DNA from 2 places in the Erwinia sp. CGal63 genome. Region 1 is predicted to be linked to the other one. Evidence: predicted binding sites of a transcription regulator. Region 1 holds the regulator's gene; the other holds the start of a gene.

What was found. The regulator PhoB, encoded in region 1, activates phosphate uptake and scavenging genes when phosphate is short. The targets are predictions, from matches to a motif close to CTGTCATAAAACTGNCNNAT.
Region 2: pitA (inorganic phosphate transporter PitA) is a predicted target of PhoB. The motif match lies at 1,864-1,883, and genes of this name have one in related genera.

The regions. Positions count from the first base shown of each region.
Region 1 is NZ_JAKUMN010000004.1:347,814-352,204, reverse strand. It holds gene MKZ79_RS15095 (PstS family phosphate ABC transporter substrate-binding protein) at 1-134, opposite strand, end outside; gene phoR (phosphate regulon sensor histidine kinase PhoR) at 152-1,465, opposite strand; gene phoB (phosphate response regulator transcription factor PhoB) at 1,489-2,178, opposite strand; gene sbcD (exonuclease subunit SbcD) at 2,379-3,596, shown strand; gene MKZ79_RS15075 (SbcC/MukB-like Walker B domain-containing protein) at 3,593-4,391, shown strand, end outside.
Region 2 is NZ_JAKUMN010000008.1:199,254-203,644, reverse strand. It holds gene uspB (universal stress protein UspB) at 1-145, shown strand, start outside; gene pitA (inorganic phosphate transporter PitA) at 200-1,702, opposite strand; gene MKZ79_RS20000 (NAD(P)/FAD-dependent oxidoreductase) at 1,948-3,129, shown strand; gene MKZ79_RS19995 (autotransporter outer membrane beta-barrel domain-containing protein) at 3,912-4,391, shown strand, end outside.

The sequences.
Region 1 (4,391 bases):
AAGCTTTCGCCCCACAGCGTCATTAATGTGCCGAGCGTATCCGAGCCTACGCTGCTGAGGTTGCCAGCCAGCATAGTTTCGCTTGCACCAGCCGAGCTGCACAGCAGCATCAGCGCAACAAACCACTTTTTCATTTTTCTCGTCCGCCTGCTCAGTGAACCGCATTCTGAGCCAGTTCACCGCTGACAATCAACCTTGCAGGCAGCGAGAAGCCGAAACAGGTCTCTTTTCCCGGCTGGCTGGTTATCTCCAGGCGCGTATTATGATGGCCGAGCGCATGTTTAACGATAGCCAGTCCCAGGCCGCTGCCGCCGGTTTGCCGCGAGCGCGCCTTATCAACGCGATAAAAGCGCTCGGTCAGACGAGGAATATGTTCTGCGGCGATGCCTGGCCCGTTATCACAAACTTTAAATTGCGCGCCATGCGCCGTTTTTTTCCAGCTGATATCAATACGCGTGCCTTCCGGCGTATGGTTGACCGCGTTGTAAACCAGGTTGGAAATGGCGCTGCGCAGCTGTTCGTCGTTGCCGAATACCCGTAGCTGCGGATCGGCGGAAAAATGGATCTGGTGGCGACCCTGGCTGAGCGTTTCCGCCTCGCGCTGCAGCAGCCGCAGCATCAGCGGCACATCGACTTTTTCCTGCAGATCCAGCGCCGGAGCAGCCTCGATTCGCGACAGCGTCAGCAGCTGTTTCACCAGCGCGTCCATTCGTCGGGTTTGCTCCTGCATGGTGTGCAACGCCTTATCGCGCGACGGCCCTTCCAGCACCGCGTCGCTCATCATCTCCAGATAACCCTGCAGCACCGTAAGCGGCGTGCGCAATTCATGACTGACGTTGGCGAAAAAGTTGCGTCGCGCGCCTTCCAGCTGATGCATTTGGGTTACGTCGCGCGCCACCAGCAGCCACTGGCCTTCGCTATAGGGCATCACGCGGAACTCAAGGTGACGATGGCTGTTCAGCACCAGCGTCAGCGGTCGTGAGAAGTCACGCTGGCGCAGGTAAAGGGTAAACTCGGGATAGCGCAGCAGGTTAAGGATATTTTGACCGTTATCTTCCGGCCAGCGCAGCCCCAACATTTGCTGCGCCAGGCCGTTGCACCAGAAAATCGTGCCCTCTTCGGTGGTCAGTACCACCGCGTCCGGCAGCGACTCCGCGCCGCTGCGAAACCTTTTAATCAGATGTCCCAACTCGCGACGGCGGCGACGGTTGCGCGCCTGCATTTGATACAGGCCATAAAACAGCGGTTCCCAGCTGCCGCGCCCGGTCGGCGGCGTGATGCTGCGGTCGATCCACAGCCAGTGAGAGAGGCGAAGCAGGTTGGTAAAATGCCAGCCCAGTATGGCCAGCGTGGCCAGCAGCAGCCACCAGGGCAGCCCGCCGACCAGCAGTCCAAGGATCAGCGCTGGTAAACAGGCGAGCAGCAGCTCAAGCAGCAATCTCTTCCAGGAGAGGCGTTCCAGCACAATGAAAACTCCAGTGGGGACAATCAGTAACGCGCAGAGAAACGGTAGCCTGTTCCGCGAACTGTCTGCACCATACGATCGTGTCCGGTCAGTTCAAGTGCCTTACGCAGACGGCGAATATGCACGTCCACAGTACGATCTTCCACGTAGACGTTAGTGCCCCAGACGTGATTAAGCAACTGCTCGCGGCTGTAGACGCGCTCGGGATGCGTCATAAAGAAGTGCAGCAGCTTATATTCTGTTGGCCCCATCTCCAGCGGCTGTGTCTCGGACATCACGCGGTGCGAAGAGGGATCCAGGCTCAGTCCCTGAATTTCGATGACTTCTTCCACCGCCATCGGCGATATACGGCGCATTACCGCTTTAATCCGCGCCACCAGCTCTTTGGGTGAGAAAGGCTTGATAATATAGTCGTCGGCGCCGACTTCCAGCCCGCGCACGCGGTCTTCTTCTTCGCCGCGCGCGGTCAGCATCATCACCGGAATATCGCGGGTCATCGCCTCGCGCTTCAGATGACGGATAAACTGGATACCCGTGCCGCCAGGCAGCATCCAGTCCAGCAGGATCAGATCCGGCCAGGGTTCGATCAGCAGATTAATGGCGCTGTCATAATCTTCCGCTTCTATCGGCTGATAGTCATTTTGTTCCAGCACAAAACACAACATCTCACGAATTGGGGCTTCATCTTCGACTACCAGAATGCGCTTAGCCATTATTGCTCCTGCGTCTGTGACGGAATGTCACCGGATATGCGGCGCCATTATGCGTCAGATTTATGACACTTTTATGAAAAAATCCAGCCGCTATTCATCAGTTTTATAACACTTTTCAGCAGGATGAAAATGCGTTGCTGAGGTTTTTTGGCCAGCCGTTTATAATCGGCGTCTCGCTTACCTGACACAGAAGGGACGCTATGCGACTTATTCACACCGCCGACTGGCATCTCGGCCAGTTTTTTTACACCAAAAGCCGTGCGCCGGAACATGAAGCTTTTCTGACGTGGCTGGTCGCGCAGGTGGAGCAGCATCAGGTCGATGCCGTGGTCGTCGCCGGCGACATCTTTGATACCGGTTCGCCGCCCAGCTATGCGCGCGAGCTTTACAACCGCTTTGTGGTCAGACTGCAGCAGACCGGCTGCCAGCTGATTATTCTGGCGGGCAATCACGACTCCGTGGCCATGCTGAACGAATCCCGCGAGCTGCTCGCCTGCCTGAACACGCGGGTTATCGCCGCCGCCAGCGAAGATCCGGCCGATCAGGTGCTGCTGCTGAATCGTCGCGACGGCGAGCCCGGCGCGCTGCTTTGCGCCATCCCTTTTCTGCGTCCGCGCGACATTACGCTAAGCAAAGCGGGACAGTCGGGACGAGAGAAACAGCAGACGCTGCTGGAAGCGATTACTCACCACTATCAGCGCAGCTATGCGGCGGCGGTTGAGAGGCGCGACGAGCTGGGCCTGCCGCTGCCCATTATCGCCACCGGCCATTTGACTACGATGGGCGTCACCAAAAGCGACGCCGTGCGCGATATCTATATCGGCACGCTGGACGCCTTTCCCGCTCAGGCCTTTCCGCCCGCGGACTATATCGCGCTGGGCCATATTCATCGCGCGCAGCGCATCGCCGACACGGATTATATCCGCTACAGCGGCTCGCCCATACCGCTCAGCTTTGACGAGCTGGGCCGGGAAAAAAGCGTCTTCCTGGTGGATTTCGCTGACGGCAAGCTAAGCGCGGTGACGCCGCTGACGGTGCCGCTTTTTCAGCCGATGCAGATGATCAAAGGCTCGCTGCAGGAGATAGAGCGACAGCTCGGCGCGATTGAACCGCCGCAAACGGGCCAGAAAGTCTGGCTGGATATTGAAATCGTCACGCAAACCTGGCTGAACGATCTCCAGCGGCATATTCAGGAGCTGGCTGAAACTCTGCCGGTAGAAGTGGTGCTGCTGCGCCGCAGCCGCGAACAGCGCGAAAACATCCTCAGCCGGCAGAACAAGGAAACCCTTAGCGAGCTGAGCGTGGAAGAGGTGTTTCAGCGACGCCTCGCCGCCGAACAGGAGGATCCGGCCCGTATTGAGCGCGCCACGCTGCTGTTCAGACAGACGCTGGCGGAAATGGACGAGGAGCCGTCATGAAAATCCTGACCTTAAGATTCAAGAACCTCAACTCGCTGAAAGGCGAATGGAAAATCGACTTTACCGCCGAACCTTTCGCCAGCAATGGGCTGTTCGCCATTACCGGTCCGACCGGCGCCGGGAAAACCACGCTGCTCGACGCCATTTGCCTGGCGCTCTATCACGAAACGTCGCGGCTGGGGAAACTGTCGCAGACGCAAAACGATCTGATGACGCGCGATACCGCCGAATGCCTCGCGGAAGTGGAGTTCGAAGTCAAAGGCGTAGCCTGGCGAGCGTTCTGGAGCCAGAATCGCGCACGCGGCGCGGTAGACGGCAACCTGCAGGCGCCGCGCGTCGAGCTGGCGCGCTGTGAGGACAATAAAATTGTCGCTGACAAGGTCAAAGACAAACTGGAGATGCTGACCGAGCTGACCGGTCTGGATTTCGATCGCTTTACCAAATCAATGATGCTCTCGCAGGGGCAGTTCGCCGCGTTTCTGAACGCCGATGCCAACAGCCGCGCCGGGCTGCTGGAAGAGCTGACCGGCACAGAGATATACGGTCGCCTCTCCGCCAGCGTTTTCGAGCGGCATAAAAACGCCCGCAACGCGCTGGAGAACCTGCGGGCGCAGGCAAGCGGCATGGCGCTGCTGGACGATGAGAAAATTCAACAGCTTACTTTGCTGTCGGAACAGCTGCTGACAGAGGAGCAGGCGCTTACTTCGCAATTACAGCATCAGCAGCAGCTGCTGCAGTGGCAGCAGCACTATCAGGCGGCGCTACAGGCAAAAGAAGCCGCGACGGCAGAGCAGC
Region 2 (4,391 bases), on a different contig from region 1:
CTACATCTGGCTGCAGCGCTATCGCGACCATCATGACGAAGAATTTATTCGGCGCTGTGAGCGGGTGCGTGGTCAGTTCCTGCTGACCAGCTCGCTGTGTGGACTGGTTTTTATCAGCCTGATCGGCCTGCTTATCTGGCATTAGGCGAAAAAAAAGGCGGGGAAAATTCCCCGCCCTGATAGCGTTTTCGCTGCCGGCTTAGTGCACCAGCTTCAGCGCCAGCCAGTAGAGCACGCCCGACAGGACGATCGACACCGGCAGGGTAAAGACCCAGGCCAGCAGGATATTCTTGATCGTCTTGCCCTGCACGCCGCCGCCGTCTACCAGCATGGTGCCGGCCACGGAAGAGGAGAGCACGTGCGTGGTCGACACCGGCATCCCGGTGTAGCTGGCTACGCCGATAGATACTGCAGCGGTCATCTGCGCGGACATTCCCTGAGCATAGGTCATGCCTTTTTTACCGATCTTCTCGCCGATGGTGGTGGCGACACGGCGCCAGCCCACCATCGTGCCCAGCGACAGCGCCAGAGCAACGGCGATAATGATCCAGACCGGCGCGTACTCAACGGTGTTGAGCATATCGCCCTTCAGCTTGCCGAGGAAACGCTGATCTTCGGCAGGTACGCTCTTCAGCTTGGCCGTTTTGTCCGCGGTATCGGAGATGCACATCAGCAGGCGACGCAGCTGGCTGCGCTGCTCAACGCTGAGCGCATCGTAGCTTTGCAGATTGTTCAGCAGGCCCTGAGTCCGTTCGATAGCGGGCATCACACGTGAAGCGTCGCAGTGAAACTCTTTCGGGCTGCCCGGGTTCTCTTCCGGCGTTGGCAGCGCGGGCGGCGTCAACTGCACCATCTCCGCCAGAGAAGCGGGATGCTGCTGATAGTACTGCTCCAGATGATTGACCGAATCGCGCGTGCGCGTGATGTCGTAACCGGAAGCATTCATATTGACGATAAAGCCCGCAGGCGCCACGCCAATCAGCACCAGCATAATCAGACCGATGCCTTTCTGACCATCGTTAGCGCCGTGCGAGTAGCTGACGCCGATAGCCGACACGATCAGAGCGATACGCGTCCAGAACGGCGGCTTCTTCTTGCCGTCGATCTTTTCGCGTTCTGCCGGCGTCATATGGATGCGGCGACGTTTTTTATTGCCGCTCCAGAAGCGACGCAGGATAAACACCAGGCCGCCAGCCAGCACCAGGCCGACAATTGGTGAAATAACCAGCGACAGAAAAATGCCGATCATTTTCGGGATATTCAGCGCTTCCACCACCGACGTGCCGGTCAGCAGCGCGTTGGTCAGGCCGATGCCGATAATGGCCCCGATGAGGGTATGGGAGCTGGAAGCAGGCAGACCGAAATACCAGGTGCCCAGATTCCAGATGATAGCGGCCAGCAGCATGGAAAAGACCATGGCCAGACCGTGAGCCGAACCGACGTTGAGCAGCAGATCGGTGGGTAGCAGATGGACAATGGCGTAAGCAACGCTTAGCCCGCCCAGCAGTACGCCGAAGAAGTTAAATACGCCGGCCATCACCACCGCCAGTTGCGATCGCATTGCTCGGGTATAGATAACGGTAGCCACCGCATTTGCCGTGTCGTGGAAGCCGTTGATAGCTTCGTAGAACAAAACAAAAAGCAGGGCAAGGACGAGTAACAGGCCGGTATGGTAATCAAGACCAGCAAACAGATGTAGCATAAGCGTTACGCCATTTTGGAGGACATGAACGCGGCGCATTATCAGCGAGAAACGGCGCCCGGGGAAAGTGAAATATAGACTTTTTTTGACATTAATGCGTCAGCTGGGGCAAATAATGGCCCTGAAGCGTATAAAAATCATCCAGTTATAAAGCGGGGCCAACATGACGCTTTTGTGACGCTGGCAGGAAGCGTCCCTTGTCATTACAATCAGCGTTTTTTTAGAGCAGCGGGCCGGAGAGCAGTGTGGAAAAGTTTGACGTTATCATTATCGGTGCAGGCGCGGCCGGCCTGTTTTGCGCCGCCCAGGCAGGCCAGCGTGGCAAGCGCGTGCTGGTGCTGGATAATGGTAAAAAGGCGGGGCGCAAAATCCTGATGTCGGGCGGCGGCCGCTGCAACTTCACTAACCTTTATACCGAGCCTGCGGCTTACCTGTCGCATAACCCGCATTTCTGCAAATCCGCGCTGGCGCGCTATACCCAATGGGACTTTATCGACCTGGTTAACCGGCACGGTATTCAGTGGCACGAAAAAACGCTGGGCCAGCTGTTTTGCGACGATTCCGCCCAGCAAATAGTGGATTTACTGCTGAAAGAGTGTGAAGCCGGTCAGGTGACGCTGCGGCTGCGTAGCGAGGTGCTGAAGGTAACGCGCGATGAAGGCTATACGCTGGAGCTGAACGGCGGCACGGTACAGGCGGAAAAACTGGTGATCGCTTCCGGCGGTCTTTCTATGCCTGGCCTGGGCGCCTCGCCTTTCGGCTATAAAATCGCAGAGCAGTTTGGCCTGAACGTTTTCCCTACGCGTGCCGGTCTGGTGCCTTTTACCCTGCATAAGCCGCTGCTTGAACAGCTGCAGACGCTTTCCGGCGTCGCCGTACCCGCCGTGATGACGTCCGAAAGCGGCGTCGTGTTTAAAGAGGCGCTGCTGTTCACTCATCGCGGACTTTCCGGCCCGGCGGTGCTGCAGCTTTCCAGCTACTGGCAGCCAGGCGAATTCGTAACCATTAACCTTTCCCCGGATCGCGATCTGCACGCTTTTATCAGCGAAGAGCGCGAGACTCATCCAAACCAGAGCCTGAAAAATACCCTGGCTAAGGTGCTGCCTCGCCGCCTCGTGGAGTCTCTGCAGCTGCTGGGAACGCTGCCGGAGTGTACGCTTAAGCAGCTGAACAGCCGCCAGCAGAGCGAGCTGGCGGAAACCCTGCACGGCTGGCGCGTGCAGCCTAACGGCACTGAAGGTTACCGCACGGCGGAAGTGACGTTGGGCGGCGTGGATACCGGCGCGCTCTCTTCCAAAACGATGGAGACGCGCGACGTGCCGGGGCTCTATTTTATCGGCGAAGTCGTGGATGTTACCGGCTGGCTTGGCGGCTATAACTTTCAATGGGCCTGGAGCTCCGCCTGGGCCTGCGCGCAGGCGCTTTGAACCAGCTGCCGTTGCCGATTTACGCTCAACTCGTGCCTGCGCAATCGGCTCCGCTACAGGCGACGCCGAAAGCGGTATAGCCTCAGGCGGCATGGCCCGAGGTTTTGCCGCCGCTTCCTTGCCCGTTTTGCCGCCGCTTCCTTGCCCGTTTCGCCAGCCGGTTTCCACCCGCAGGGCGCTCGTCAGGCTGTCAGCCAGTTCATCTGTTTCGGCTTTTCCGCTTAGCCCTATCCCATCCTCGGGTATGACATCCTGTAAAGGCATAAGGCTTTCAGGTGATGCGTATGACGATCGCAAATAAAAAATAAATACAGAAAATGATTACGTATTAATAAGCGGGTTTTTCCTGATGAAAGCGGCATGATGCTGTCAGTTTTTATCTTAAGTGTTTATCTCTGCCACCGATTTTCAGAAGTTGAAATAAATGAATCATGCAGATTTCCCAGGAGTTTTCTTAATTACTGAATGATTCAAATTTATAACGGTAAGCTTTACGTGCAATATTAACTTATTCTTGTTATTCATTCGGTTAAATATGTAAGAGGCGCGTCTCTGTCCGGTGGAATTTTTAAAAAAATACTTCTCGTGCGCAAAGCGATCAATTAGTATTGCTGGCCAGGAAACCGGCTGGTGTGGATGGATTCTCTATTTTTTCTTATGAAAGCATTACCTGAAAAATTATTTGCGCTATTACTGACAGGCAATGCCTGTCCCCGCCTGAAAGCCCGGTAATCCCTTTATCTTTTTTGTTTATTTATGGATATTTAACGAAAGGATGCCTTATGGCTATGAAACAACGGCCTTTTATGTTGAGCGCCTTAACCCTGGCGCTTTCGCCGCTTTACGCTGCAGCGGCCTCGCCATGGATTGTTACCGACGGCTCTACGCTGCAGGTAACGTCCAGCTATGATTCCACTGAGAAAGATGATATCCCGTTGCAGGTTTCGGGCACGGGTAGCCAGTTGATTACCGATAGCGGTCTCTCTTTTTCTGCGCCAGCCGGGACATCTGTCGGCAATGCTGAGGATGGTGGAATACTGACGTTAAATGATGTCACGCTCTCTTCAGACAGCATCTATACGGTGCAGCTTACCAATGCAACGTTGAATGTAACGGGTAGTACTCTTATTGCGTCAGGAAAAAATTACGGTGGCATACGGGCTAAAAACAGCATCATTAATATCACCGATACGAAAATGCTGCAAAGAGTCGGCACCTCAAAAGCTATCTATATGCAGGGCGGTACGCTGACCGCAGACGCG